Regions from separate parts of the Halobacillus sp. ACCC02827 genome, predicted to be linked through region 1. Evidence: riboswitches for the same ligand, from Rfam matches in the RefSeq annotation. Region 1 holds a riboswitch; the other holds the start of a gene.
What was found. Region 1 has a riboswitch for cobalamin ahead of QRD89_RS02505 (hypothetical protein). Riboswitches for the same ligand answer to the same signal wherever they lie in the genome.

Region 1 (15,697 bases):
TGTCCAACAGCCGCAATCCTCTCAATCTGATTAAGACAGCCGGACAGCGGATATATGTGGAGATGGAAGGAACATACCGTCTCCTTACCATGCCTTCGTTATTTGAGATGGGGCTTAATTATGCGAAGTGGATATACAAGACCTCAGATGAGGTTTTTCTCGTTACGAATTTCATCGATACAGACGGCAGAGGTATTCAGATGGACTTCCAGGCTGAAAGCGGCAAAAGCTATCGCTGCATCGTGACGAGTCAAATAGTAATGAATGCAAACGAATACGACGCCCCCTTTCATTACGACGAGGAAGAAGGCTCTCTGATCTTCAAAGCGGATGAGACAGCGGCTAGTTATCCCGTCCACCCGGGCCTTCGTTATAGAATGAGTATCTCAGGAACGGATTACGAAGTAGTAGACGAAGACTTCCTGACATCGGGAGTAGAGAAAGGAAACACCTCCCTCGTCATCATGGCTCTGGAGTCTGCTTCAGAATGGACGCTGCATCTGGCAGGTCATTTAAGTAAGACCCCTGCCCCAACGAAGATGATGGACTTCGGTGTGGAAAAGAAACGCTATCGAAACTATATAAATCAGGTCAGGAACCATTTCCATTTATCTCATGCGGATGAACGGATCAATCGGGAAATGGAGAAGTTCAATGCTTTGAGCTCCTGGTACACCCACAACATGCTGGTCCATTTCTCCACTCCCCATGGTCTGGAGCAATACGGAGGAGCTGCCTGGGGGACAAGAGATGTCAGTCAGGGACCTTTTGAATTTTTCTTGGCGACAGAGAACTATCAAACAGCAAGAGATATCATTCTTCATGTGTATGCCCATCAATACGCCGGAGACGGCAACTGGCCCCAGTGGTTCATGTTCGATGAGTATTTTTCCATACAGCAGGCGGAAAGCCACGGGGACATTATTGTGTGGCCGTTAAAAATGGTTAGTGACTACCTGAAAACAACCGGGGATTACAGCATTCTGAAGGAAGAAATCCCATATACAGAAGCAGACACATATTCCTTCACAGAATCGAAGTTTCCGTTAATCGAACACATGGATCGACAACTATCCTATATGGACCAACACTTCTTACACGACACCTGCCTCCCCTCTTACGACGACGGGGATTGGGACGATACGCTTCAGCCGGCTAAGGAACAGTTGAAGAAGTACTTGGTAAGCAGTTGGACGACGGCTCTGATGTACCAGGCCGTCCATTCCCTTTCCAGCCTGCTCACCGACAAGGATCCCACACGCGCGGAACGTACAAAGAAAATGGCCGACGGAATTCGAAGAGACTACCACCAATTTATTAATAAGACGGATGTCATTCCAGGGTTCATTTATATGGAAGACAAGGAGCACCCGGAATACATGCTTCATCCCCAGGATCAAACGACCGGCATACACTACAGACTGCTCCCGATGCAGCGAAGCATTATCAGTGAATTATTTACGCCGGAAGAAGCTGCTCGTCATTATGAAATCATAAAAAACCAGCTTACTTATCCTGATGGAGTGAGACTGATGAACCGTCCCGCTACTTATCGGGGAGGAGTGAGCACACACTTTAAGCGGGCAGAGCAGGCTTCCAACTTCGGACGGGAGATTGGTCTACAGTATGTTCATGCACACATCCGCTTCATAGAAGCAATGGCGAAGCTCGGAAAAGATCAAGATGTGTGGGATGGGTTGGCCGTGATTAATCCTGTCCGCATACAAGAAGTCGTACCGAACGCCTCACTACGTCAAAGCAACGCTTATTTCAGCAGCTCCGACGGGGCTTTCCTGGATCGTTATGATGCCCAGGAGCACTTCCATCAATTGAAGGACGGAAGTGTACCAGTCAAGGGCGGATGGCGGATCTATTCCAGCGGTCCCGGTATCTATATGAACCAGCTGATCAGTCAGGCTCTCGGGGTACGGCAGGAAAAGGACAGCATCGTCATCGATCCAGTCGTTCCACCCAATATGGACGGCTTACATTTTCATTTCGATCTTCTCCACCGGCCCGTTACATTCATCTACCATCTGAATTCCGAAGCATCTATGATCACGGCAAACGGAAATAAACTCACATTAAAAAGTACCTCCTCCCCTTACAGGCAAGGCGGATGGAAAATTGCAAAAGGAGAATTAGAACCATACCTTAGCAGCAAAGAAAATACGATCGACATCTATCTTTGAACAACAAAAAGGACTTCCGTCTCCGGAAGTCCTTTTTATTATATCCAGATCCAATCAACCATCCATATCGTCGATGCCATGACAAGAAAGCTCAAAGGCAGACCAACCTTTAAATAATCTTTGAATCGATATCCCCCCGGTCCGTATACAATCAAGTTCGTCTGGTATCCGATTGGAGACAGGAAGCTTGCAGACGCCCCGATGGTTACCAAGATGACAAAGGCCATCGGTTCTACTCCCAGCCTGTTGGCGGCCTCGACAGCGATTGGGAACATTAAGACAGCGGCAGCATTGTTTGTGATCATTTCTGTAAAGAGAGCCGTCAGAACATACAACAGAACGAGGGCTCCGAAAATCCCGAATGGATCGGACAGTCGGATCAGTCCGCCGGCTACCCATTCGGCAGCGCCCGTTTTGAACAAGGCCTGCCCGATTCCAAAGGCACTTGCGATGAGCAGAAGGACGTGGAACTGGACATTCTGCTTGGCTTCATCAGGAGTAACAATCTTGCACAGGAGATAAAAGACGACCAATATACTCATTGCCGTAAACATGGACAGGGCGTTCATGGTGACAAGGCCGATCATTGCGACCAGGGACAGGAGTGCCGTCCACGCCTTCCAACTGCTCATCTTATTTAAGAGCGGGTGTTTCTTAAGCGGTGTAACGACATAAAAATCTTTTGACTGAGCTGCTCTTTCCTGAAAATCAGCTCCTGTCAAAAGCAGGAGCGTGTCTCCGGCTCTCAACTCAATGTCACCAATTTTACTTTCAATCCGTTCATTGTTCCGATGAACAGCGACCACTCCTGCATCAAACGTCGCCCGGAATTGTGTTTCTTTTATCTTTCTATGCAGCAGAGAGGACTGGTGAGAGACGACGACTTCCACAAGTCGGCCGTGTCCGTTCTCCAATTGTTCCAGGGAGACGTCCGTTCCTGTTTTGATCGTCAATCCTTTCTTATCCTGCAGCTCAGCGATCTTGGAAATGATACCAGTGAAAATAAGGCGGTCCCCCGCTTTTATCGTTGTAGAATTCTTAACCGGACACACTTTATCTTTGGAGCGCGCAATTGCCAGCAGATAAACTCCTTCCAAATTACGGAGTCCTGCCTCTTCAACCGTCCGATTGACGGCTGGAAAGTGATTCTCTACAACCACTTCCATCAAATATTGCTTCCGTTCATCCCCGCTTCTTTTATTCAAAGGTTTGTAGTCAGGAAGAATACGGTAACCGACCGTCACCAAATAAACCAACCCGATCAAGCTTGCGGGAAGACTGACTTGTGCAAGAGTGAAAAGACTGTATCCCTCCATCCCCCGCTCCAGCAGCAATCCATGGACGACAAGGTTGGTGGACGTACCCATCAAGGTAAGTATTCCTCCCAAGATGGAAGCGTAAGATAATGGAATCAGAAATTTAGACGGTGATATATTATGATCGGCACACCATTCGCGAACGATCGGTGTCAGCGTTACGACGATCGGTGTATTATTCAAAAATGCCGAAGCACCGGATATCGGTACAAGAAACCGGAACAACGATCTCCTCTCCGACTTCCCTTTCCCGAGCAGGGCTGCCACCGATCTCTCAACCAACCCGCTCTTCTGAATGACACCAGCTATGACGAACAGCATAGCAACCGTCAGCATACCTTCATTGGAGAAGCCGGAAATCGCCTCTTCCGGTGTAATGATGCCCACTGCAAGAAACGCAATCAACGCGACGAACACGATAATATCCGGCCGCGCCACCTCTTTAAATAAGCAGATCATCATCACCAAGACGACCAGCAGCACAAACCCCATCTCCCAGGTCATTGTCAATCCTCCATACCCACCTGTTTATAGTCTTACGAAATTAAATATTCAGAATAATCATCAATTGATATTTAAGTCTATAGGTTTACTCGGAATTACGCAACTCTTTTATAGTAAAATATTTCAAAACTATTGGCAGTGTTCCTTAATTTTGAAAAAAATACGTACCTTCGCCCTGTCTGCAAGCAGGATATGTGGAGAAAATCGCGTCATATATATGAATTCTAGAGATTGGGTACACTACGAATACTTTCAAATCAAAGGAGATGCAGGAATGATGAATAACTGGAAAACACTATCCTTGCTGGCGGCAGTCCCTTTTTTCCTGTTAGCAGGATGTAACGATAATGATGAGGTAAGCAACCCACCTGAGGATGCACCTCAAGAGGAGCAGGCAGAAAATGGTGCAGCAGAGACGGATGAACAATCTTTTCCGTTCACCAGCTTCGACTTAGAGGTCCACTATCCGGAGAACAATACATTTGATGTGGATTATGAAAAGGAGAAAGATGGAATGGAAGCGAGTTATCAAGATGACATGGACGACCAAAACCTTCAGTCCGACGAGGCATTGGCACAAATGACACCTCTGTTCCAGGAGCTGACGTTCGACAAGGACACCGCAGACGATGAGGTCATCAAGCAAGTGAAGGAAGCCTTCAACCTGCCGGATGATTATGAGTCTTTCGAGCTCGACGTCGATTTCCCGGATGGTACGGAGAAAGAATACAGGGATAAAACAAAATAAAGGAAGAACACCTCCGGCAGGATGATCGGAGGTGTTCCTTTTTTATGAAATTATCCCCTCCTAAACTCCTGCCATTCATTGTAAAATAAAAGGAGTACATCCATTACATAATGGAAGCAGGAGGTCGTTCGACTATGTCGGAAGCAAACGCTGTCCAATTTTCAAAGCAGCCACAAACAAGGAAATCCCTCGCGGAGGACCTTAGAAATCTAGGAGTGGAGGAAGGCATGACGGTGCTTGTTCACAGCTCGATGAGTTCGCTGGGCTGGGTGTGTGGAGGACCTGTCACCGTCATCCATGCTCTGCAGGACGTTCTGACACCGACAGGGACCTTGGTCATGCCTGCCCATAGTGCCAACATGTCGGATCCAGCCGGATGGGGGAATCCACCCATCCCTGAATCGTGGTGGGAAACGGTGCGCGCAGAAATGCCCGCCTTTGATCCGGTCATCACTCCTAGTTACTTCATGGGACAGATCGCGGAGGCGTTCCGTTCTTTTCCTGATGTCAAGCGGAGCAACCATCCGGTCTCTTCCTTCGCAGCCTGGGGGAAATACAGCGAAGAAATCACGAAGGACCATTCGCTTGATTTCGGACTTGGGGACCAGTCTCCACTCGCCCGGATTTATGACCGGGACGGGTATGTCCTTTTACTTGGTACGGACTATGAGAGCAATACGTCCATGCATCTCGGGGAATATCGTTCCAAGTGTCTGAAAGAATGTACGAATGGAAGTCCGGTTTATGAAGATGGAAAGAGAGTATGGCGGACTTACAAAGATTTAGAGTATGAGGAAGAACGTTTCCCAACAATCGGAGAAGCATTCGAAAAGGTGCACCAGGTGAAGAAAGCACCGGTCGGAGAGGCAGAAGCCCGTCTGCTTCCCCAGCCCGCAGTGGTGGACTTCACAGAAGCATACCTCCTCCACGCACACCAATAAAAAAAAGAGCTTGCGGGATTCAGCCCGCAAGCTCTTTCTCTTGTCTTATTCTTTTTTATCTGAGGAAGCTTTCTGCTCAATCATTTCTGTTTCGTCTAAATAGCGAAGCAGGTCGCCGTAGACGACAGAGTCAGATAGAGCAAGCTCTTCTTCCGCTTGTTTAAATCCGGATGTACAAGCATCTTCCCCTTCTACCGGTTCGCCGGTCTCCCTGTCATAGCAGTTGCCATTGACACCGACGTACTCTTCATTTGCGAAGTTACCATCACGGTCGATCATCAATTCCTGACGATCTTCACTGAAGAGATCCTGTCCGAATTGAACGGGATTGTCATCTTCCACACCGAGCAGATTCATGATTGTCGGACGCAGGTCGATTTGACCACCGACTGTATCATATTCTTTCGGCTCAATGCCTTCTCCGATGATGAGAAGCGGTACGCGTTGAAGCTGGAACTGTTCGTATTCATTGATATCTTTATCCAAATACTCACCCATGGCTTTCTTATGGTTCTCAGAAATACCGAAGTGGTCCCCATAGATGACCAACACCGTGTCATCGGCCAGATCAGATTTCTTGAATTTCTCTACAAACTGTTTCAATGCTTCATCCTGATAACGAATCGTCTGGAAGTAGTTATTCAGCGTCTTACTGGATGTTTGTCCAGGCTCGATCATCTGTTTATCTTCCGGAAGCGTAAACGGATGGTGGTTCGTCAGTGTAATCATCTTATTATAGAAAGGCTGATCGATCTGTTCCATCTTATCCAGGGATTCATCAAAGAAGTACTCATCGAGAAGACCCCAGTTATAGGATTTATCCTCAGTTACATCAAAATCCTTCTTGGAATAGAAACGATCATATCCGAGTGAATCATACATCGTATCACGGTTCCAGAAGCTGGCATCGTTCGCATGCATAACAGAAGACGTGTACCCTTCTTTGCCTAGCACTTCCGGCGTTGCCTCATATTCATTCCCCGCATGCGTAAAGAATGCAGATCCACGGTTCAATCCATACAAGGAGTTATCCAACAGAAACTCGGAATCGGATGTACGCCCCTGCTTCACCTGGTGATAGAAGTTACTGAAATAAGCCCCTTCTTCTTTCAGGTCGTTCAAGTATGGCGTCAGCTCCTGTCCGTTCACCGTATTATCGACAACAAAGGTCTGCGTACTTTCCAAGGAAAGAGCAATAACGTTCTTCCCTTCTGCAATTCCCTTCATTTCTTCACTAGGCTCCGTCTTTTTCTCATTTAGATAATTCAAGACAGGCGCAAGTTCATTACTGTCGGCGAAAGAACGCTTCGCCTCTGTCTGTCCCTGTAGAACAAGGTCATACGCGTGGAAGTTCAGGACACCAAGGTACTTGACAAGCATGTTCCGGTCGAATGCCCGCTGCAGCAATTCCGTACGCTCAGTCTGTGCCCAGCCGAGGTTCACGACAAACAAAGGAACAGCGATCATCGCAAGGATCAAACCTTCCTTTCGTTTCGGCATGAAACTCTGCAAACGATTTTTTCTTAAGAAGAACAATAGAAATGCAGCGACGAAGACATCAAGGAACAGGAAAATGTCTGTGGCTGACATGATATCGGTGATACTTCCGCCAAGACCGGCAAGGTTTGCCGCCTGACCTAACATCGGAATCGTTAAAAAGTCGTTGTATTCTCTATAAAATAGGACGTTTACATACAATAGTAAGGACCCGAATATATACATCCCCAGCATTCCCTTACGGCCGCCAAGAAGAATACCGACACCGAATAGTAGGAAAATACTGCTCAGTGGGTTGAATGCAAGAATAGCCGCTTCATTGGCATTTTCAATATTCAACGTGAAGACACTGCCCTGAACGTAATACATCTTCGCCCAGAAAATTGCAATGACAGCAGCATAAATCATGAATTTCTTCTTGAATTCGGGGTTTTCCATCTTTGTTTTAAATTTAGAAAACATGATACAACCTCCGTAAATAGTGATCTAATTTATTTATGTTCCATCAATAGCTGATACCAATTAAAATTAAGCATGCGTAGGAGAACAAGATTGATAATACCACATTTACAATAAAAAAACGCAACAATAATGGAACTGTTATATGTTCTTAATACTATTACACCACTATTACACAACAGTTACCGTAAGATGATAAAAAACTCCAGAAAGCGACAGGCGCTTCCTGGAGTTCAGGGGGACTCTTTTTAAACTATATTCTTTACCAGCTCCACAAATGCATCCGCTTTGATTCGTTTCTTGCCGCCACCCTGGACAAAATGCGGTTTTCCTCCGCCTTTTCCCTCGATATGCGGCAACACTTGTTTCGCCACGTCATTCATATTTCTGTCCAGTCCGCTGCCACAGGCAAGTACAAACTGGAGGGCATCTTCCTGTTCACTGACGAGCAGGACACAGGCATCCGTCGTTTCGTTCAACACAGCCTGCCCTAAAGTCTGGAGCTGCTTAATGGAACGGTCCTGATATACTGCAGAGAGAAACTGTTTCTGCTCTCCTTGTTCCACAAGCTCCTTCGCTTCATAGCCGATCAGCTTACTCTCCAAATCCAAGATGTACTTATCCTTCTCTTTGCTTTTTTCATTCAGCTCAACGATTTCCTCCGGCAGCGCCTCCTCGGGACGGGCAACGAGCTGCTTCAACTCCGTCAACAGTCGATGTTTCTTCCCGAACTGTCCAAGCAGACGTTCTCCACAGACAAATTCCAGGCGCACCTGACCCTTATTCTTAGTCCAGCCCAGAAGCTTGACAGCCCTTACTTCCCCGGTCGCCTGCGGATGTGTTCCGCCGCATCCATTATAATCAACGCCCGGAATCATGACGAGACGGACATTTTCCGTGACGGCGAGTTTCTTACGCAAAGGATACTTCCCCGCCTCTTCCGCCGTCATCCATGCTGTTTCCACCTTAATATTTTTCAGGATCAAGCGGTTGACCTCTGCTTCCGCTTCTGTAAGCGTTTCTTCCAGAAGCTCAGAAGTATCCAAATCGATCGTGACCGTTTCCTCACCCAGATGGAAGCTGGTCGTCTGCCACTGAAAACGATCTTCCAAGACTGCAGAAAGGATATGCTGACCGCAATGCTGCTGCATATGGTCAAAGCGTCTGGCCCAGTCAATTTCCCCATGGACGGTACCTCCGACGACCATCGGCTCCTCCAAATAATGACGGATATCGCCGTCCACTTCTTCCACACCCGAAACCGGTGCTCCGTTCAAAGCTCCTCGATCACTCGGCTGGCCGCCGCCGGTTGGATAAAAGGCTGTTTCTTCAAGTATGACGAAAAATCCGTTATCATCCTGCCCGGTACGAGCAATGGTTGTATCAAATGCTGTCAAATAAGCATCTTCATAATATAATTTCCGTGTCATATACTTTCCTCCTATGTATATCCTACGGGAATCGTAGCATTTTTTCACATGGTGCCGCCACATATTTCCCGGGAAATCGACGAAACAATAAAGAAGACTCCGCTGTTTCCAGCAGAGCCTTCGAGAGTCTTCCTAATAATTATAAAGATCCTACAGCATCGCGGACGGTCGTATTTCCCCCGACCACTTGGAATTCCTTACCGATTGTCGCCTCATTTTCCAATGTCGCAAGAATGACGCTCGCCACGTCTTCACGGGAAATTTCCCCGCGTTCGACTTTCTCTGCCGCTTCCACTTCACCCGTACCCGCATCGTTCGTCAGCATTCCCGGGTGGATGATCGTGTAATCCAGATCCGTTCGTCGCAGCCAGTCATCTGCATAGTGCTTCGCAATGACATAAGGAGCGAAAGAAGCCGGTGCTTCCTGAATCGCTTCCCGCGTCGTATCGAAAGAACTGATCATGACGTAGCGCTTCACACCTGCCTGCTTCGATGCTTCGATCGTCTTCACCGCACCGTCAAGGTCGATCATTACTGTTTTATCAGGGCCGGTATTCGGACCGGATCCCGCTGTAAATACGACAGCGTCCACTCCTTTAAACGCTTTTGCAATGGTTTCCGTGTCGTCTTCCAAGTCAATAAGGACCGTTTCGGCTCCTAAATCTTTGAAGTAGGACGCCTGCTCCTCTTTGCGGATCATAGCGACAGCTTCTACTTTTTCGCTGTCCTGGATTTTCTCAACCAGATGTTTACCGACTTGACCATTTGCACCTACTACAAGAACTTTCACTCTCACTCATCCTTTCTATGGAAAACATACATGGTATAGTTTGTTCACCTGTAAGATATGTAACCTTTTTTTATAAAAAGCAAACATCCCAGCTGTTCCTACCATGGGGAAGAAAGGAAAATATTGTTTATTTATGGATTGTTTGATATATTGAACTGTGACAACTGAATACGTTTTGATTCGGGTGCAGGCGCACAAATGCTGCCTGCTTAAAAGGGAAACCGGTGAAAAGCCGGTGCTGTCCCGCAACTGTAATTGGGAGCGAACTGAAGGACCACTGTCCCCGTCATCGAGCGGGAATGGGAAGGGTTCAGGGAGCGATGATCATAAGCCAGGAGACCTGCCCGTTTCAGCGAACATCATGTACCTACGAGGATAGGGGGTGTGAAGTGCCGTTTCAGGAGAAGGATGGATACGCATGGCTGCGGATCTTATTTGCTTTTCCTAGGAAGAACGCAGCTTGACAACTTCTTGGGGAAGTTGTTTTTTTATTGGCTTTATTTCCGAATGAAATAGAGGTGTCTCTATGATTGATCCGATAGACAGCTATATCGACCTTTTTAAAGCATCTATTATGAATCAGTTCTACGCCGCTCTTCCAAGTACACTGGAGGAGACGTTCGAACAATGGCAGAAGGAATGCCGTGACTCGGAGGAACGAATTCGTTTAGAAAAAGCATACGTCCTTGTCCGCGAAGAACTTTTCGGTAAGCATTCGCTGTCCTGATCTTATTTTTGTAAGCGGTTACTATAAGGAGGATGTCTATGCCTGATCAAATGATCTATCGACCTGGTCTTGATGGTGTGATTGCTGCAGAGACGCAGCTTTCCTACCTGGATACAGAGAAAGAGGAAATTGTCATCCGCGGCTATGAACTGATTGAGCTTGCCGGCTGTAAGACCTATACAGACTTGATTCATCTTCTGCTTCACGGCAGTCTCCCTGCAGGTGCAGAACGATCAAATATCGAAGCTAATTTAATAAAGGAATATTCCCTGCCGCAAGGTTTTTTTACGCTTTTCGAAAAGCTTCCGTCCTCTACACACCCGATGGATGCGCTGCGCACAGGTGTTTCCGCCCTTGCCGGTCACGATGAAAGGCTGGAAGACCGCTCACCGGAGGTCATGCGTACGACGGCGCTGCGTTTACTGGCTAAAATTCCGAACATCGTCGCTAACAGTTACCACATCCTGCAGCAGAAACCGGTCATCGAGCCCACGGAGGAACTCTCTTACAGCGCGAATTTCTTATACATGATCACCGGTACGATACCCATCGGAGCAGGAGGTGAAGTTCTTCGACCGTTCCCTGTTGCTCTACAGCGAGCACGAAATGCCGAACTCGACCTTCACCGCCCGGGTCATCGCATCGACGAATGCCGACTTGTATGGTGCCTTGACCGGTGCCGTCGCCTCCTTAAAAGGGAATCTTCACGGCGGTGCGAATGAAGCGGTCATGCATATGCTGCTTGAAGGAAAAACGACCGACGGATTCCGTCACCTGCTCTATGAAAAGCTCCAGAAGAAAGAAAAGGTGATGGGATTCGGGCATCGAGTGTATAGGAATCGCATGGACCCACGGGCTTCCCTCATGAAAGAAGCTCTTCGGGAACTCGCAAAAGAAAAAAAACGTGAAGACCTGTTTGACATGTGTGAAGCAGGAGAAGCCGTCATGAAAGAAGAAAAAAATCTATATCCGAATCTGGATTACTACGCTGCTCCTGTCTATTACCTTCTTTCTGTTCCAATCGCTTTGTACACGCCGATCTTCTTTGCTGCAAGAACCCTCGGCCTCTGTGCCCATGTCACAGAACAATACGCCAACAACAAGTTGTTCCGTCCCCGTGTCCTTTATTCCGGCCCGCGGGATCTGCATCCATAAAGGAAGAAAGCCGGGCTGCCTGCCCGGCTGTATGGTACATATTCTTTGTAAAGGTGGAGATGAAATGGAAGAAGTGAAAATGAATACCCTCAAGGAAACCGATCCATTATTGGAGGAAATCGCTGCTTATGCGGTTCACGAAGAAGTTACCAGCGAGGAAGCGTTGCAGACAGCCCAGTACGTCCTGATGGATTCGCTTGGCTGCGGGTTTCTCGCCCTTCGATACCCGGAATGCACGAAACACCTCGGTCCCATCGTTCCTGGTACTATCGTTCCTGACGGCTCGCGTGTCCCGGGGACTTCCTATGAATTGGATCCTGTTCATGCCGCCTTCAATATCAGCTGTATGATTCGTTGGCTCGACTACAATGACACGTGGCTCGCTGCCGAGTGGGGGCATCCCTCCGACAACCTGGGAGGAATCCTGGCCATCGCCGACTATATCAGCCGGAGGCGACTGGCCGCAGGGGAAGCTCCGCTCCACATGAAGGACGTGCTCGTGAACATGGTGAAGGCCCACGAAATTCAAGGTGTCCTTGCACTTGAGAACAGCCTGAACAGAGAAGGTTTGGACCACGTCCTTTACGTAAAAGTCGCAACAGCCGCCGTTGTTACAGCGATGCTCGGCGGGACGAAGGAAGAAGTCACCGATGCCGTCTCGCAGGCATGGGTCGATAATTCCAGTCTCCGCACATACCGCCACGCGCCAAACACCGGATCACGGAAATCCTGGGCTGCCGGTGATGCGACAAGCAGGGGTGTCCGTCTGGCTTTAATGACGAGAAAAGGAGAAATGGGATATCCCACAGCACTATCTGCGCCAGGGTGGGGCTTTCAGGATGTCCTGTTCAGCGGGAAAAAGCTGACACTGGCCCGCCCGCTCGGTTCCTATGTCATGGAGAATATCCTGTTTAAAATCGCATACCCAGCCGAGTTTCATGCCCAGACGGCTGCGGAAGCCGCCGTCCAGCTCCACACGGAAGTAAAAGACAGACTCTCCGACATTGCCAGGATTACCATCACAACCCATGAATCGGCGATTCGGATCATTGATAAGAAAGGACCGCTGCACAACCCTGCGGATCGCGATCACTGCCTGCAGTACATCACAGCTGTCGGATTGATTTACGGCACCCTGAACGCCGACCACTATGAAGATGACACGGCCCGGAATCCGGATATCGACCGACTAAGAGGGTTGATGACAACGGTGGAGTGCGAGGAATACAGCCGCGATTACCTCGATCCGGATAAACGTTCGATCGCCAATGCTGTTCAGGTATTCTTTACAGACGGTTCCTGCACTGAACAAGTGGCAATTGAATACCCCCTTGGCCACCGCAGACGCCGGGATGAGGGAATCCCGCTTCTTTGGAACAAGTTCCAGGACAATTTGAAGACACGCTTCCCATTCCGTCAGGTGAACCGGATTATGAATCGATGTGAGGATTACGACCAATTAATCGATACATCCGTGCCTCAATTCATGGAATTATTCCGTATATAAGGAGGAGAACGTATCATGACATGGATAGTGGAACCTACATCGACCCAGCCGGAACGAGCAGCAGCGTTCAAGCGATTGATGGAAGAACAGGACCTGCTCAGGATTCCCGGTGCCCATGACGGCATGTCTGCCAAAATAGCCAAAGACGTCGGGTTCAAGGCCCTTTACTTATCAGGTGCCGCCTATACTGCCAGCCGTGCACTGCCCGACCTCGGCATGATTTACTCCAACGAAATGGCAGCAAAGGCACAAGAGTTGATCCGTGCCTCCGACCTTCCCTTACTTGTCGATATCGACACCGGGTACGGCGGGACCATCACCGTCGCCCGCGCAGCGATGGAAATGGTAGAGGCAGGAGTTGCTGCCGTTCAAATCGAGGATCAGCAGCTCCCGAAGAAGTGCGGCCACTTAAACGGAAAAACACTTGTCGATACAGAAGAGATGATGCAGAAAATCCGCACGATTAAAGAAACGGCTCCTACCCTCCTGGTCGTCGCCAGAACAGATGCTAAGTCGGTGGAAGGAATGGATGCGGCGGTCGAACGTGCGAATAATTATGTAAAAGCGGGCGCAGATGCTGTTTTTCCAGAGGCTTTGACGTGCGAGGAAGATTTCAAAAAGGCGTCCGATGCCATTCACGCCCCTCTTCTGGCCAACATGACGGAATTCGGGAAAACCCCGTATTTCACCGGGGAAGACTTCGAGGCATTCGGAATGAACATGGTGATTTATCCTGTCACCTCCCTTCGCGTCGCTGCTAAAGCCTACGAACGGATTTTCACGGAAATCCTGACCCAAGACACACAAAAGCACAAATTGTCCGACATGCAGTCCCGTGAAGAGTTATACGAAACGATCAACTATTATGATTATGAAGCACTGGACAAGAAAGTAGCCAAAACCATCCTCCCTGAAATCGGAAGGGAATCAAAATCATAAAAAAAGCCCCGGGATGCCTCTCCCGGGGCTTTTCATCAGCCGCGATGCTTGATCGCAAGGCCTTTCAGGAAATTCCTCGCATACTTATCGCCGCATGGTTTGTAGTTTTTATGCCCTTCTTTTCTAAGCAGCGCACTCAATTCGCCTTTTGTTATCGTCACACCGGCAAGTCCGATGATGTCGATCACATCTTCGTTGGTGAGTTTCAATGCTATTTTCACTTTCTTCAGCATGACGTTATTGACGCTGGAATAGTTCTTGATGGAACGGTCCGGTTTGACAGGGGTGCCATCCTTAGAAAGCTGAGGGCCCCTTTCAAATGTAATCAACCCGTTCAGGAAGGACTCCAACATGCTGTTCGTACACTTGATATGCACCTCGTCCTCGTACGCTTCATCATCGTATTCCTCATACTCTTCCTCCGGCTTGGTGAGAACTTTACGCACGTCCTCTTTCGTCAGCTCTACACCGCCGAGCTTGAATATTTCAACCATGTCCATGTCGCGGATATCGAGGGCATATCGCAGCCGTATCAATATATCATTATTATCCATATCATAACCTCCATGTAGTGTCGCGGATTCTTTTGCAGCAAAAGACGACCGGCCTGTTAAAGGACTATTTTAACACAAGTATCCCATTATCCATATCCCCTTCATCTTACCCAAGAACACACCGAAAAAACCGCCCCCATAGCGGGAAGCGGTCTATCGGGTTACGTCTCTGTTTTCAGCAGCCGCCTTAGTATTTTTCCTGCGCTCGTCTGCGGCAGCGAGCGGCGGATTTCGATGGCTGAAGGTACCTTGTAGCGGGCCATATGCTCCTTGGCCCATCCTTTCAGCTCTTCTTCCGTTACGTCGGCCTCCTGCTGCAGAACGAGGAACGCCTTCACAACCTCCCCTTTTCGCTCATCCGGGATACCGATGACGGCTGCCTGTACGACAGCCGGGTGCTTCTTCCACAGCGATTCCACATCTTCCGGGAAAATACTGAACCCGGAGGACTTGATCATCTCCTTACTCCGACCTTGAAAATACAGATAGCCGTCCTCATCGAAGTAACCGATATCGCCCGTATGCAGCCAATCATCCTTCCTAACCTCTGCTGTAGCCTCCGGACGATTCCAGTAGCCCTTAAACACACCCGGGCTTCGGATAACAATCTCCCCGGACTCCCCTGGTGGACAAGCTTCTCCTGTCCATGGATCATGGATCTCTATCCTGGAACCAGGAACCGGAACGCCGACGGAACCGAATTTCACCTTTTCCGCAGGCATATACGTATCGACCGTATGTGATTCACTCAAGCCGTACGATGCTTCAAACAAACGGCACCCCGGCGCTAGCTCCCTCCACCTTTCCGCAAGACTCTCCGTCACCGGCATACCGAAACTGGTACACAGGTTCAACCGCAAGTGTTCAAGCGTTCCTTCTGTTCCCATGTCAAGTATCGCCTCATTCATCGGTGCGGTGCTGTACCAGACCGTCACTTC
Region 2 (15,697 bases), 140 kb from region 1:
CTATCGCGTGATAAGCAACCGCTTCGTACACTTCCTCTGTATAGGCGAGTGCTTCTTCTGATTCCCAGGCAATCTTCTTCTTTGCAAGCAGGTGGGCCCAGCCGAAGGTTCCTAGACCTACGCCGCGATATTTATGATTGGTCAATTGCGCCTGTAGTACAGGAATCGTGTTTTGTTCAATTACGTTGTCGAGCATACGTACTTGGATTGCAATCAACCGTGGAAGCACACCGGCTGGAACCGCACGGCCCAGATTGATGCTGGAAAGGTTACACACGACGAAATCACCAGGATTATGGACGGTAATGATCTTCCCGTCTTCCACGTATTGTTCGGATTGAGTGGTAGGTCTTTGATTCTGTGCTATTTCTGTACACAGATTACTGCAATAAATCATGCCGGCATGGTTGTTTGGATTCATCCGGTTTACTTCGTCCCGATAGAACATGTATGGTGTTCCGGTCTCCAACTGTCCAACCATGATCCGTTTCATAATTTCAATGGCGGGCACAGTTTCTTTGGAAAGCTCCGGGTTCTCTACACATGCCTGGTATTTATCTCTGAAAGAGCCTTCGCCGCGTTTTTCATCGAAATAATCTTCCAGCGAAAATCCCATGACTTTGCGTACTTCGTGAGGGTCAAACAAGTACCAGTCTTCCCGATTCTCCACTGCTTCCATGAAGATGTCCGGAATGGATACGCCTGTGAACAGGTCGTGCGTCCGCTGCCGTTCATCTCCGTTGTTCAATCGGCTGTCAAGAAACGGGAAAATGTCTTTATGCCATATGTCAAGATATACAGCGACGGCACCTTGACGCTGTCCGAGCTGATCGACGCTCACGGCTGTATTGTTTAACTGCTTCATCCAAGGAAGGACGCCGGAGGAAACCCCTTTAAATCCACGGATATCACTGCCGCGGCTGCGGATTTTGCCGAGATAGACTCCGATTCCTCCTCCGTGCTTACTGAGATTGGCGATGTCTGTGTTGCTGTCGTAGATGCCCTGAAGGCTGTCATCTACCGTATCGATGAAGCAGGAGCTCAGCTGACCATAACGTTTCCCCGCATTTGCTAAAGTCGGGGTGGCTACAGTCATGTATAAATGACTCAAAGCCCAGTAGGCTTCTTTTACGAGTGCCAACCGTTTTGGTGCTTCTTCTTGTGACATTAAGACCATTGCAATGATCATAAAGCGCTCTTGAGGAAGTTCATAAACTTCTTTCTCTTTACTTCTTGCAATATATCTGTCACTCAATGTCTTCAAACCAATGTAGGTGAATTGATGGTCACGTTCAGGGGCGAGTGCTTCTTCTAATTGGTATATATCTTCCTCTGAGTAATATGTAAGCAGCTTCTCGGAATAGATGCCTTTCTTAATCAACGTGCAGATTAGACCATGAAAATCTTCATATTCCTTGTTTGTTCCGCGGTTACTGGAAGCTTCCTCATACATCTGCTCAAGCAGCATTCTGCTGGCTGCAAATGTCCAATCCGGTTCCATTTCATCGACCTCAGCCAGACACTCGAGAATAAGAGCGTGGCGCTGGTCCTGTTCCGTCATATGTTCAAAACCTAAGTTAGGAATTTTATGGATGATGCGATCCAGATCAAGCATAGGGAACTCGGTTTTCCAAGCTTCTAATCTTTCTTTCCATTGGTCTTTAATTGCTGATACGCTCATGGTTTCACTCCTTGATCTGATATCTACATATAAAATAAAAAAATCCACTCCGGGAAAGGGAGTGGATGAAACCATGAAACGATGCGAGACACAAAAAAGTCCTCGTTCCATCGCTTCATCTTCTCAATCCCCGAAGAAGTTGAAACTCTGCCGAACGAAGATAGGTCTCCTGGCTGGCATCCGATCTTACTCTGGTCCTTCCCGTGCGCGGCACAGTGGAATCTTCCATTTCGCGGATGCGTACAGTTGCGGGGGCAGCTCCGGATTGGTTACCGGATTCCCTATTAAGCCTTGTGGCATCTTCTGTTCGCAAATACTATATGTAGTTGTTCAGATTAATTTTATTAGCTTATCTTGTGTTTCTATCATAACGGACAACGAAATAACATTCAAGCCTTTTCCATTCTACAACAAATACCTCCAAGCATCAAAACCCAGACACAGCGCATTGGTGTAAGGTATAATTTTATAAGAAGAAATATATATAAGAAGCGGAAAGGCGAGTGAGGAAATGGTCAAGTTCGATTGGCATAAAGAAGCAGAAAGGCAGTGGGACGACCGTGCCGGGATGTGGAGTTCAAAAAGCAAGGAAATGTGGGACGAAGGAAGTCGAAGTACGATCCTTCCCTTCCTTGAGAATCATATCCCGAAAGGAAAAGTAGCCGACCTCGGCTGTGGAGACGGCTATGGATCTTTCCGGCTTTGGCAGGAGGGATATGAGGTCACAGGGGTTGATTTGTCGAAAGATATGATTGATAAGGCGAATGACAGAGTCAGGGAACAAGGGCTTACCTTCGTCCAGGGGGATCTAACTGCTCTACCTTTCGAAGATGATTCGTTTGATAGTGCCATGGCGGTCAATTCATTGGAATGGACGGAGATTCCTTCACAGGGGCTTAATGAGATGAAGCGGATACTGAAGCCTGGGGGAAGACTTTGTATCGCACTGCTTGGTCCGACGGCAATGCCGAGGACCAACAGCTATCGCCGCTTGTTCGGGGAACAAGTCATATGCAATACGATGATGCCGTGGGAATTGAAGAAGATGGCAGAAGAGACAGGGTGGAGATCAATAGCTGGACAAGGGGTTTACAAGCGTGGTGTCGAGGACAGTCTCTTGGCGGGGCTTGAAGAAGAATTAAAGCAGGCACTTACATTCATGTGGGTATTTATTTTCGAAAAAGAATAAAACAATCCGGAGTTGCTTCCCAATGCATCAAGGCGCATTGGAGCAAACTCCGGACTTTTTTTGTTGGATTAAGGATGCTCACCGCTTGTCGAACGCATTGGTGCTGTTTCCCACAAGAATTCAGCCACTATTGTGTCGACTTCCGCAAGCTCATGGAGGCCGGAGTGGGTTGCCTGAGGCTGGTAAATTCTTTCTTCGTAGTAACGGCCGAATGGAACGATGTCTTCCAGTCCGTGGACGCTTGAGGCGTGGACAAGACCATCCCAGTGCTCCTGCTCCGGGGCCTCCTTGTTGATGATTCCGGCCACCGCAAGGACGTCTACATTATCTGAGAAATGATCCTTATTCTTAACCATATCCTGGAGAGCATCAGAGTCTGGTCTCAAATCCACGGTTGCGGCCCCGTAATTGGATTCAAAATAGGAATCTTTCCGAATGCCTTTAAATGGACTGGCGATAGCAGCAACTTTCTTAACGGCAGGTACGCCGTCCGCAGGTTCGTTCAGTAAATAATTGATTGACGCTAACCCGCCCATGGAATGTCCGATAATATTTACTTGTTGAACATTGTAGCGGGAGTGAAGCTGGATCATCACGTTTTCGACCCATTTTGTTTGATTGGAAATACTGGCGCGATTATCTTCGAACAATATCTGCACGAACGGGTTCTTTGTCTGGGGGAAGCTTCCCTGGATGGAGAGGGTACCATCGTTCGCTACATAGACCGTCATCCTTTTTTTTCCCCAATTCATGGACTGCATCCGGTCCATCATGGTCTGGAAGCTCCTCGGCCCCCCTTTGAACCCGTGAATGAATAAGGTCGGTGTTACTTCTTCGCGCGGGTACGGTTCCGAGCTGCTCGATTTTGAATTGATCATCAGGATGAGCAGCCCTACAAATATAGAACCCAATGCAATATAAAGCCATTTCCAATTTTTCATTTGTAAAGTCATGGTTGTTCCTCCCGAATCCTGTCTTTCCTTCAGTGTAAAACAAGGAAGGCTTTGGATAAAACGATTTTATGCAAATTTGCGCATCCATGTGCAGAAACGGGTCTTCTTAGCTTGCCCTTAAAGAGCTGTGTCATGACCGGCGGCATATTTTTGTGTTTAGCTCTCGTTTATCGGGGAAAACTGGAAATGTATGAAAGACAGAGCAGCATATATGGAGAAGGGAGCTTGTTTGCATTGACACAAGATGAATTAAAGAGCCAGATTAAGCAGATTATGGAACAACATAAAATCGGTACGTTGGCTACCGTAAAGAATGACAAACCTCATACCCGTTACATGACATTCTGGAATGATGAACAATTCACATTCTATACTCCTACGAACAGCGACACACATAAAGCGGATGAAATTGAAGCGAATCCGAATGTCCATATTCTGATCGGCTATGAAGGCGAAGGATACGGGGATACGTACTTGGAAGTGGAAGGACAGGCGAAAATCCGTGAAGACCAGGAAATTAAAGAAGAGTTGTGGTCGGAGCGCATGAACCGTTGGTTTGATGGGAAGGATGATCCGAACTATATTGTCCTTGAAATTATGCCGGAAAGCATTCGTCTAATGAACGAAGGGGAAGATACGCCTGCAACGCTTGATTTGTAAAAGGATACAAAAAAGGAAACCTCGACTTGTTACAGTCCGGGGTTTCCTTTTTTATTTTTTCCGGATTTAAGAAGTTGGAAGTTCGTCGTAAAAGCGGCGTTCGATAGCGAAATAGTCCAATGTATTATTTGTAAGTTCTGCTAAGTGGTTCATCGCCTGCAGCAGAAAAGTCTTATCAAGCGTATAAATGACTTCTTCTTCGATATGGTCAAGCGTATCGCAGGCGAACTTCCACAGCATCTGGTGCTTAGATTCGTCGATGGATTCTGCCACCATCCCAAGACCTCTGATCAACTCCGTAATGATAAGGTGGTTGCTGCGCGCATAATGTCGTATAAATCCGAATCCCCTGTAAATATAGGATTCGAACGACTCAGACAGAAGCACGACTCTCGTCTGTTCCTCTTGGTCCATTAAATAAGGGGTGAAGGTGATGTAGTCCTCCACGGTAAGCATGAGATCGGCCATTTGATGGATCGTGTTGGTCGCTGTTTTGGGATCGTCATTTCCCAGTGCTTTAATCGCTACTTCCGCCAGTTTATGCATCCCCATCTGAATGTCCTGCAATTCCGTCTCCTTATGACCGATATGTACCATAGAACAATATTCTTTATAATCGTTGCCCGCTGCGCCGGGCCCCCAGTAGCTGAAGAGTGTATTCCCTTTCAATACATAGTCGCCGACTTGAGCGTGAAGATGGACGATAATGTCGTCTTTTCTCGCCTGTTCAATCATTTCCCGATAATCCACCAGCTGTATGTAGCCGGATACGGGTGATTTAATCTGACGGGCATCATCCTGGTATGCTTCCAACAAGTCTTCCGGGTTCTTTTTACGGTATGGTTCAAGGTCTCTATGCAGCGTTTGGTTAATCATTGTTTCTGACGTTTTTTTCATGGTGCTTGTAATGTTGTGGACCTGCATCCATGTCGTGGCATGGTTGATGAAATACACGAATGTGACGGCAGATATAAAGGTGAGCAGGACGGTAATAATCGGTACGGCTACGAAGAATTCACGTTGGGCATTTCCGATAAATAAGAAGGTAATCAATACATAGACGAAGTTGCCGTTGAAGATCCCGAGAGCATGTTGTGTCCGTTTATCCGAAACGAAGTTTAGAAGCATCCTTGGTGAAAACTGGCCGCTGAATGTCGTGAGGACGACAAGCAGGGAGTTCAATGTGAATGCGCTTAACGTCAGCATGCCCCCGATCAGCGTACTGACAAGCATGCGGGTAACTTCAGCGTTGATCTGAAATATGTTTTGAGTATATTGATTGACTTCTACGACGAGGTCAAGCGTCAGGGTGATCCCGACGACCACGAGGGACATAATGATATAGATGAACGGCATATACCATATAGCCATCTGCACCTCGTGCTTCCTCTGCCTCTTTGGCATCTGAAGATATTTTTTCAATGATATGGGAAGCATGTTGCTGAACATAACCAATCCTCCTAATTCCTTTTCCATTGCCGGGTTCCCTGAAATTATTCAGATAAAACGATTCGGAAAGAAATTGTAAAAAATTCTTTGTATCGGAAAGTCCGCTTCGATATAGTAAAGGAAAAAAGGTGAGGATGGGATGAAGATGAGATGGGTCAGGAAATCATTTGATGAGCTTAGCAAAGAGGAATTATACCGGATCTTAATGACACGGGTGGCTGTATTTGTCGTGGAGCAGGAATGCCCTTATCCGGAAGTCGACGGCAGAGATCAAGATTCTCTGCATCTGTGGCTGGAGGTGGATGGGGAGATAGCGGCATACTGCCGGATTATTTCTCCGGAAAATGTGGATGGCCATTACACGATTGGTCGTGTCCTGGTGACAGAGGACCATCGGGGGAAAGGCTATGCGAGGGCGATGATGACGGAAGCGGTTCGTCTGTTGGAGGAAGAATGGAAAGTTGGGAGGATCTTTCTTCATGGTCAGGAACATCTGCGCCACTTCTATGGATCCTTCGGCTTTGAGGAAATATCCGACGTGTATTTGGAGGATGGAATCCCGCATGTCGATATGATAAAGCAGACAGCAGGCGGCTGAGACGTTGGCTGCCGTTTGGATAATCTGATGCGAGGGTATCATACTCCTGTGGAAATCTTGAAATGGAGTGTGAATAGAATGAGCCCTAAAACATTTACGAAACAGTTTATAAACGGACGCTGGAAGAATGGGTCCAGCGATAAATTTGTCGAAAATATTAATCCTTACACAGAACAGTCGATCGCTTCTATCCCCTCAGCAAATGAGGAAGACTTGAACGAAGCATATGAAGCTGCCTATCAAGCTCAGAAGTACTGGATGAACACAACCCCAAGGGAAAAGCGGGGGTATTTCGACCGCCTGCTGGAGGTCGTTCAAGATAGAAAAGGTGAAATAGTCGACTGGCTCGTCAAGGAATCGGGAAGTACGATGGTTAAAGCCGAGGTGGAATTTCAAGCGACTGTAGGAATTATCAGGGAATCGGCTACGTTCCCCAACCGTATGGCTGGACAGATCCTTCCGTCTAATACTCCGGGGAAAGAGAATAGGATATACCGTTCGCCTAAAGGTGTGATCGGTGTCATTGGTCCATGGAATTTCCCGCTTCATTTAGCTGTTCGTTCGATTGCGCCGGCACTTGCTACGGGAAACACAGTCGTCGTTAAACCGGCCTCTGACGCGCCGGCGACATCGGGGCTCTTGATTGCCGACCTCTTTGAAGAAGCGGGATTCCCTGAAGGAGTGATCAATGTCGTAGTAGGGCGCGGATCGGAAATCGGGGATGCGTTTGTAACACACCCTTATGCAAAATTAATTTCCTTTACTGGTTCGACAGAGGTAGGGAGCCACATAGGTGAATTGGCTGGAAAGCATATTAAAGATACGGCGTTGGAACTCGGTGGTAACAATGCAATGATCATATTAGAGGATGCGGATATCGATCGTGCGGTTCAGGCGGCGACATTCGGGAAGTTCCTGCATCAGGGTCAGATCTGTATGTCGTTAAACCGGATCATTGTTCATGAACGTGTCCATGATGAATTCGTTGAAAAGTTTAAGCAAAAGGTGGAAAGCCTGAAGGTAGGCGACCCGGGAGAAAAAGATACAGTGGTCGGTCCCTTAATTAACAGAGATGCGGTAGAACGCATTCAGAAAGATATGAACGCGAGTGTGGAGCAAGGAGCGGAAATCCTTACAGGCGGAAAAGCGGAAGGGAATGTTTTTCACCCAACTATCCTTACTGGAGTGACCAATGATATGCCGATTGCTCAAAATGAGGTGTTTGGAGCAGTGGGAGCAGTAATTAAGGCGTCTTCCGAAGAAGAAGCGATTGAAATAGCCAACGGTTCTCCCTATGGTCTCAGCGGCTCCGTCTTTACGACAGATATCCACAGAGGAGTGGAGGTTGCCAAGCAAATTGAAACCGGTATGATTCACATTAATGATCAATCAGTGAACGATGAAGCTCATGTCGCCTTTGGCGGAGAAAAAGAATCCGGGCTCGGCCGTTTTAATGGCGAGTGGGCATTGGATAAATTTACGACTGTCAAATGGATTGGTGTTATGAATGGATACCGTGAGTACCCATTTTAATAAGGAGACCCTGCGTCCGACAAAGACGCAGGGTTTTTTTAGGCATGGAGAACACCGGACAGTCTGCTTTTCGGGGTATGGTAACCGATCGGAATCTGGATGAGTGTCGTCTGGTTCCGGATGTCTAATTGATAAATCGAGTCGGGAATGGGAACGTGAAATCCAAGCAGGGGGTGTCCGTTCATTCCTAAAGCGCTCGCTGCCAGTAATATTCGCTGCATCACCCTTCCGGCATGAATCAACTGCATCCGATAACCGCCTGCGTCTACATTCCTTGCTCCTGCCACATGAATGCATAAAGGCGTATGGTGAAGCGGGACGTTATGCATGGTCATCCCGGACTGCAGCATCTGGCGGAAATCGCCTTTTTCTATGGTTAGAAGAGAGTGGGAGGCAGGGTCGTATTCGTATGCTCCTGCATCTATTCTGTCAGTACCATTTATACATAAATAGATGGAAATGGATGATACATCCGGAAGAGTGGACTGTTTCAAAAGGGCCGCTATTTTCCCGGCATCCATAGATCTATCTATAAAATCCCCTTCGGGCGAGCAGCGGTTCATACATGCATCTCTGAAGGAAGAGGTGGTGGCGCGCGACTCAGAGAGTGGATAAATGTCTTTACCGTATTTTTCTTGCTGCGGTACGGATGCATTGGTACGGAAGAGGGAAGAGGAAGATAGAATGGCTGCTTCATGGAGCTGGAGGACATCCTGGTGTGGTTTTATATGTTTCGACCGTTGGTAACAGGTCGTCTGCACCGCTGGGATTTCCTCGATTAGAGATGACCCTGTAATCTCTTCCTTCCCAGTTGCAGCAGGTATCTCTTGTTCCGATAACGCCAGGATGCCCAGCGTCGTTTCTTCCAGACGATTGAGGCCGAGCAGGTGATCAGCTGCCTTATGAAGGAACGAAAGATGGACACGTGAATGCAAGCCGAATTGACGTGCTGTTTCCTCTGTCTGGCTGATTACTGCCCCCGCATCCAGGCCTTGCAGCCGGAATGAGAAGTTATGGTATTTAAAGAAATTCTTCCAATATATCGTTGTGATGAAACATACGGCTTTGCATGAAGAAACATCCAGACGAAGTCCAAGGGTTTTCGTTATATAGTCATCGAAGTTTCCTTCTCTTATTAATACGAGACGATGATGGGCGGCATCATAATGGTAGACGCCTTGTGCAAAAGGCGTCTCTTTCACATAAAGATACAGCTCGCTCGGATACAGTCCTCCTCCTGAAGGTGCGAAGCGGCGAAGCGAAGGGAAGGATGTAGATGTCTTCTCCTCCGAGTCTGCCGGCGTCGCCGTGTGGGCAAACTGGGTGAGTCCATATGCGAACCAAAGAAAATGACCGATCCATTCCGCCCCTTCTAATTTCCTTCTGCCTAGAGGGCTTGGGTTCAAAGGGATATGGTGATCCAGTAAGAAGGATGGCAGTTCTTTATACAGTTTGTAGGGAAGGGGGGCATCTTCCCAATCTACCTCCCAGTCGGAAGGGATGACCGCCTGGCTTTGAAAATGGAGACGGTACAGAAAGGACTCGGGGTGCATAGAAGCTCCTCCTGTCGATTGCTAAGGAAATGGATGTGGATGAGGATTCAGTTCCTCCAATCTTAATTTTCTTTCTTTGTATCCCAAGGCTTTCGGTACTTCTAATACTCGTTTCAAACCAGTGATTCTTCTGAGGTGATGGCCGAATGTCATTGGGAGTGCCCCTGGTATGATTACTTTTACACAATGAAGCCCGTTTTTTCGTATTTCTTCCGTTGTTTGATCCACAACGATGACATCTAAATCGTTAAGGTGCAGACGTTGCAGGACATCCATCAGGTCCTCTTTCAAGTCCTCCCGGCGGGGCGGAGGGGAATAACATTCACTGAATGTATGCCCTGGCAATTTTTGCTGAAGCAGAAAATCCAGCCGTTTTTCTGCTTCTTTCAACCCATAAAGCATGCCGTGGTCATCCATACTTCTAACCAATGCATCATCATGGAGCATCGGCATATAGGATGCTTTATTCCGGCGGAATATTTTGTTCAACGGTTCGATCATTCCTGCACTTTCAAACAATGCCCCTTTAATGGCTTTGATCGGATCGAGGTGTGCACCGCCGGCACATAGGAGATTCAGTCGCTCCTCCTTTTGATTTCGATTCTTAATGATTGTAAATACACTCGGAATTCCATGCTCCATCGTTGCGTCATAGAGGTGGAGATCATAACCCGAAATCTCTTCTAATCGCAGCAGCATCCATTGTAATTCCTGATCAGGTATAGTGGAGGGATCTATCCTCTTAAGTGGAAGCCTGGCATACCAGGAGAGGAGGAAAGAATCTCTCTCCAGTACTTCCATGATTCCGTAAAAAATCGCTTCCTCTCTGCTTCCCCCTATCGCACAGCCGTTGGATGTTTCAAAGACAAATCCATCTCCGCACCCGGTGCTGTAATAGGCGAGCCTTTCCGGAACCAATACGGGCTCCTTGCGAAGGAAGGAATACCCCCATACCCAGTTCGTTTTCCGTTCAGGATCGAAAGGAGTGAACGGGTGGTTTTCTGTTTCATAATCTTCTGCGGCGTGCACCCCTAATGAAAATGGATGGACTGCGGAAGGAAGGTTCTGAAAGCAATCGTAAACCGTCGTTCTTTTTCCTTTTGGATCTGTTCCGCAGAATCGTTCCAGTCCCTCAAGAATCGCTGTATTCTCACTCATTTGAAAGGAATTGGTTCTTCCTGCCGACCCTTCATCTGCGTGTGGAAGAGGCAGGTTGACGATGACATCGGAAAACGGTGTGTCAAGCTCTATCATTCTACTGTTAAGTAAGCCGGTCTGAGTATCCAGGTAATCATTTGAAAGGGATCGGCTGAGTTCTTCCATCGTCTTCGTCCGAAAGGTGGTGCTCGATATTTTTCTGTTTGATTGTATATCGATTTTTGCAGTCTCCCTGTCGTCAACCGGAACCGTGCCGCAGACGAAGCAATTCGAATCCGGAAGAACATAATGCAAAGAACGCTTCATTGTTTGGGTGGAAAACAAGGCAATATGGTCTGTGGTGCGTAACGGTCTGTCTTCCGCCCATGCTCTAACCTCTTCTATCAGCATAATGGCCATGCTCCTGATACGGAACGGATCCGGGCATTCTTCGGTAGTTCTTCCCGTTTCAACAAGAAAATGCTGTATAGAAGAGAGGTCTCTTCGTTGATTAGAAGCCATACGCCGGCGGTAATCGGCACATTGGGAGCATCCTTTTCTCTCCGGCTGAACGAATGGACCGATTATACCTTCTCCGAAGGAAAAAAAGGAACGCACCCATGGAATGTGGTTTTCTCTTGCGGCTTTTTCTGCCTGAAGATGCAGTCTTGGATTCCAGTGGTCATCCGCAAGAATCAATAAGTCTGTTTCCTGTGTCCAATTCTCCTGCCAGGAAGACATATACAGAAGATCATTCGGAAGGTTCCATTCTTCCTGAATACACGCCGCCAACCTTCCATTTCCAATAAGGGTAACCGATGGAGTCATGTCTTCTCCTCCTTCTCTACAACGCCGCAGACGGCTACGACTCCGTCTTCGGTAAACGGAGAAGCATGGACTTCTACGAATTCCAGTTTTTTTCCGTTCTTCTCCAACCTTTGGTTTACTTGATCAAATAAAACTTTCTCTTCATGGATAGACGGAATATTTACGGAAATAGTTGATGCAGCGGTTATTTGTTCGTAAGTACCTTTAGGGGGACGTATGTCTTCGCACAAGGCGAGTTTGCCCGCTTCCCGTATGGCCAGTGTCAGATTTGCGCCGCTGCAACCATGCCAGGCACCTCCTTTGGATTTCTGCCAAATGACAGGAAAACCGGCTTCGCTTTCACTCAATATCCATTCCATTTCCGGACGGACCATTTGTAAAGCTCTCAAGTAGTAACGACATTCCGGATCGCTTACATCGTCGAAAACCAAGTATTCTCCTCGTTTACGGAACGTCTGCTTCTGAAGCCAGTAATGCACAGCGCGCAGGGATGCTTCGTGTATCGATCCGCCCGCTCCGATCGACATCTGCTCTCCATGAGACTGCATGGAGTGGAGATACCGTTCAATTCCTGCAAGCCCCGCCTCACACCTTGCCTCTTCATGGGTTAAGGCTGCGACATTCACCGCTGGAAGAAGGGCGGGGAAATCGCTGCCGGCACTTTTCACCTGAATGGTACAGCGCGATAAAGGAAGCTGCTCTGCGTCCCCTTCCTCCCAATAATGAAAGATCCCAAGAGGGGATTCCGCTAAGGATTGGAAATAAAGAAGCAGATCTTTCGTTTCTGTCCTGGTGGTCGGCGTTTTCCTCATGATTTTCGAGTGCATCATACGGGGGAGCGGCTTACAGGAGTGCCAGTCACCTTCCAGCGTTTCTTTATCAAGGATATAGAAATAGTTCGAATGATAAGGCTCGTTAATGCCTGCTTCATGCTTGAACCATTCAAAGACCAGGGAATGGGCAAGGAGTCCATCCGTCACACCAGAGAACGGTGGGGCATTGTCGCTGACCCAATCCGCCGGGAGGTGTTTCCAAATCGATGTCCATCCTCCGTCTTCAGAGTGGATGACGGGTCCGGCCATCGCTTTCCTTCCTAAATCAATCAAGGCAAAGAATGGAGTTTCATGTTCACAACAGAACTTATAGATGGATTCGCATTTTTCGCGCTCTTGGGCAGCACCGGCAAACAAAACGGCATCAACGTCATGGATGAACTTTTTCCAGCTGCCCGTTTGAGAGAAGGAAATCTGCAGGTTTATGTCCGGATCGTTAGCTGCTTCCCTGGTTTCGAGCTCATTCATTTTCGAGAACTCCTTCTGATTCTTTTCGGTCATATGGACATGGATGGACGTCAAACCGGATTGCAGCAGGGCGGTAGTAAGGGTAGTGGCTTTGCGCCCCTCTGCAAGGATAAGTACGCGCTTCCTTCGCCATTGTTCCATGTGCCATCCCGGGGAATCTGCACGAGTCTCCAAATACTCCAGCTGTGAGCCGAATTTTTTTGCTGCGTGAACAGGCAGATGGTGAGATTTGTCCGATGCCGTGTCCCGTAGAAACCCATTGTGGAAAAGGGTGGAGGTGATGTCGTGGATTCGCTGTGCATACGCCTCAGGAAGGCCTTCCATCAGGCTCTTCAGGGTGTGTTCCCCCGTGTACATGGGAACCAGTTTATCGATCCAGGTCGTGATGCTTCCCCCTTCCATACGAAATGATCCATTATTGTTACGGAAATACATAATGTCTTCGGATTCCGGCATATAAAAGGTCCCTTTTTTCAGTTTCGGCCGCATCGACGGTGCTAATTGAGTCATTCTCCTCCTCCTCGTCCGTAAACCATACTCCATTTTGATTCTATGTAGAGCTGTTTGTCTCTTATGAATAGAAAAAACCCCTGCATCGAACACAGCAGGGGTCGATCAATCTCATCTCCTTAACGGCCGCATCTTGCGCATCCGCCACAACGGGCGCATCCACCGCACCCGCCGCATCTTGCACAACCGGCACAACCTCCGCATCCGCCACAACCACCACAACCAGCACATCGGAAGCAGTTAAAGCATCCGAAACAACCGAATACACACAAGCGGGCGTCGTTGCCGTACACATTTGCCTGATCGTTTGGTGTTAATGGTTGAGCACGGTATTCCCCGACGTTCAAGTTCTGCAGGTCATTCTTGAAATGATTCATGTCCGTCCCCTCCTTCAAGGATTGTTCCAGCGAAAGAATCATCGCTTCCTCCACAAGTTATGAAAAAGGGTTGGGCAACGTTCCTCAAAGGATTTCAAACATGTTTTGTCGAATAATTGGTTAACGTAAGAAAGATAAGGGAATGGTTGAGCATAAGTAGAAATTGGAGGGTGGGCAAGATGGAAGGTGTGACGGAAAGTGAAAAAGTGGGTTGCAGGACGGAATATGCGACACTTAAGAAAGTACTTGTTTGCAAACCGGCTTATATGAAAATTGGAGAGGTCATTAACGAAACGCAGAAGCACTATGGTGACGTTGGTATCGATACCAGCATTGCTTTAAAGCAGCATGAAGCGTTTGTCCGTGTTCTGCAGGACTTCGGTGTAGAAGTGTTGGAAATGCCAGCAGAACACCGGCTGAATGAGCAGGTGTTTACAAGAGATATTGCCTTTACCATTCACGACAGGCTTTTCATCGCCTCCATGAAACAGGCCGTAAGAAGAGGCGAAACCGAAGCGTTATCGAAGTGGCTGACACAAGAAGGTATCCCTGCAGAAAGGCCGTTGTCGTCCTCTATTGAAGGCGGAGACGTCATCATCGACGAGGATACGATCTGGGTGGGGATAAGCGGGAGGACGAGCGAAGAAGGGGCAAGTGAACTGGCCGCCCGCCTTCCGGATTATCGCATGGAGCCGCTCTGCCTGCAGGAAGACATCCTTCATCTGGACTGTGTTTTTAATATCATAAGCCCTGAGACAGCGATCATTTATCCTCCCGCATTCACGAAAGAAGGACTGGAGAAGATCAAGTCACGCTTTCGACTGATACCTGTTACAAAGAAAGAGCAGTTCTATATGGGACCGAATGTGCTTTCCATCGGAGAAGGACGAGTAATCAGTCTTCCTCAAAACGATCGGTTGAACGGGGTCCTGCAGTCGGAAGGCTTTGAAGTCGTCCCGGTCGATTTTTCAGAGATCATTAAATCCGGCGGGTCTTTCCGATGCTGCTCGATGCCGCTGCAGCGACAATAAAAAGACGAGCGCTCCATATAAGCGCTCGTCTTTTTTTATGCTTCCGTGGAGGAAAGAAATTCCTCGAATCGGCGGACAGATTCCTGAAGCTTCTCTTCGGAATTGTTGAGTCCGATCCGTACGTATCCTTCCCCGTGAGTACCGAATCCGACCCCGGGAGCTACGAACAACCCGACTTTTTGTAAAAGGGCATCTGCAAAAGATTGGGAGTCGTATCCAGCCGGGACTTTGAGCCATACGAAGAAAGACCCTTTGCACGGCATGACGTTGTATCCAGCTTCTTTTAAACCGGTAACGAGCAGGTCACGTCGCTCTTCATACGTATCTCTCAGTTCATGGACGCACGCCTGGGAGCTGAGTAGAGCGGTGGCGGATGCTTCCTGTAAGGCACCGAATAAGCTGCAGAAGTAGTGATCCTGAATCAGCTCAAGCGCTTCGATGACACTTGGATTGCCTACAGCGAACCCGACACGCCACCCGGCCATGTTATAGGTTTTGGACATGGTATATACTTCGACTCCGACGTTCTTGGCACCATCGACTTCCATGAAGCTGAGAGGTTTCTTTCCGTCGAATCCAATCGCCCCGTAGGCGAAGTCGTGGATGACACAGACATCGTTTTTCTCAGCTTCCGCAATGGTCCGTTCGAAAAATTCACGATCGGCAATCGCACCGGTCGGGTTATTAGGGTAATTGAGGAACATCATTTTCGCTTTTTGGAAGCTCTCTTCATCGATCTGGTCGTAATCCGGCAGAAAATCGTTCTCTTCCAGAAGGGGCATGGACTTCATTTCCGCGCCGACCATTTCAATTCCTGACCAATAATCAGGGTACCCGGGATCTGGAACCAGCGCGATATCACCCGGATCAAGTAAACATTGGCATAATTCCACCAGG

Region 2: it holds a riboswitch for cobalamin, as region 1 does, so the genes downstream of both, QRD89_RS01715 (ribonucleoside-diphosphate reductase subunit alpha) here and QRD89_RS02505 (hypothetical protein) in region 1, are expected to answer to the same signal.

Annotation. Positions count from the first base shown of each region.
Region 1 is NZ_CP128168.1:456,669-472,365, reverse strand. Features, by position in the region: gene QRD89_RS02540 (GH36-type glycosyl hydrolase domain-containing protein) at 1-2,192, shown strand, start outside; gene QRD89_RS02535 (SLC13 family permease) at 2,231-4,012, opposite strand; gene QRD89_RS02530 (YusW family protein) at 4,287-4,760, shown strand; gene QRD89_RS02525 (AAC(3) family N-acetyltransferase) at 4,895-5,701, shown strand; gene QRD89_RS02520 (LTA synthase family protein) at 5,747-7,660, opposite strand; gene QRD89_RS02515 (alanyl-tRNA editing protein) at 7,906-9,087, opposite strand; gene QRD89_RS02510 (SDR family oxidoreductase) at 9,227-9,877, opposite strand; cobalamin riboswitch at 10,043-10,239, shown strand; gene QRD89_RS02505 (hypothetical protein) at 10,404-10,604, shown strand; partial or broken gene mmgD (citrate synthase) at 10,643-11,759, shown strand; gene QRD89_RS02495 (bifunctional 2-methylcitrate dehydratase/aconitate hydratase) at 11,824-13,266, shown strand; gene prpB (methylisocitrate lyase) at 13,282-14,205, shown strand; gene QRD89_RS02485 (YehS family protein) at 14,241-14,759, opposite strand; gene QRD89_RS02480 (class I adenylate-forming enzyme family protein) at 14,921-15,697, opposite strand, start outside.
Region 2 is NZ_CP128168.1:315,133-330,829, forward strand. Features, by position in the region: gene QRD89_RS01715 (ribonucleoside-diphosphate reductase subunit alpha) at 1-1,681, opposite strand, end outside; cobalamin riboswitch at 1,824-2,000, opposite strand; gene QRD89_RS01720 (class I SAM-dependent methyltransferase) at 2,193-2,870, shown strand; gene QRD89_RS01725 (alpha/beta fold hydrolase) at 2,939-3,823, opposite strand; gene QRD89_RS01730 (pyridoxamine 5'-phosphate oxidase family protein) at 4,058-4,483, shown strand; gene QRD89_RS01735 (DUF2254 domain-containing protein) at 4,550-5,932, opposite strand; gene QRD89_RS01740 (GNAT family N-acetyltransferase) at 6,078-6,530, shown strand; gene QRD89_RS01745 (aldehyde dehydrogenase family protein) at 6,609-8,063, shown strand; gene QRD89_RS01750 (SagB family peptide dehydrogenase) at 8,102-9,616, opposite strand; gene QRD89_RS01755 (TOMM precursor leader peptide-binding protein) at 9,638-11,581, opposite strand; gene QRD89_RS01760 (hypothetical protein) at 11,578-13,392, opposite strand; gene QRD89_RS01765 (heterocycloanthracin/sonorensin family bacteriocin) at 13,512-13,769, opposite strand; gene QRD89_RS01770 (dimethylarginine dimethylaminohydrolase family protein) at 13,949-14,800, shown strand; gene QRD89_RS01775 (pyridoxal phosphate-dependent aminotransferase) at 14,836-15,697, opposite strand, start outside.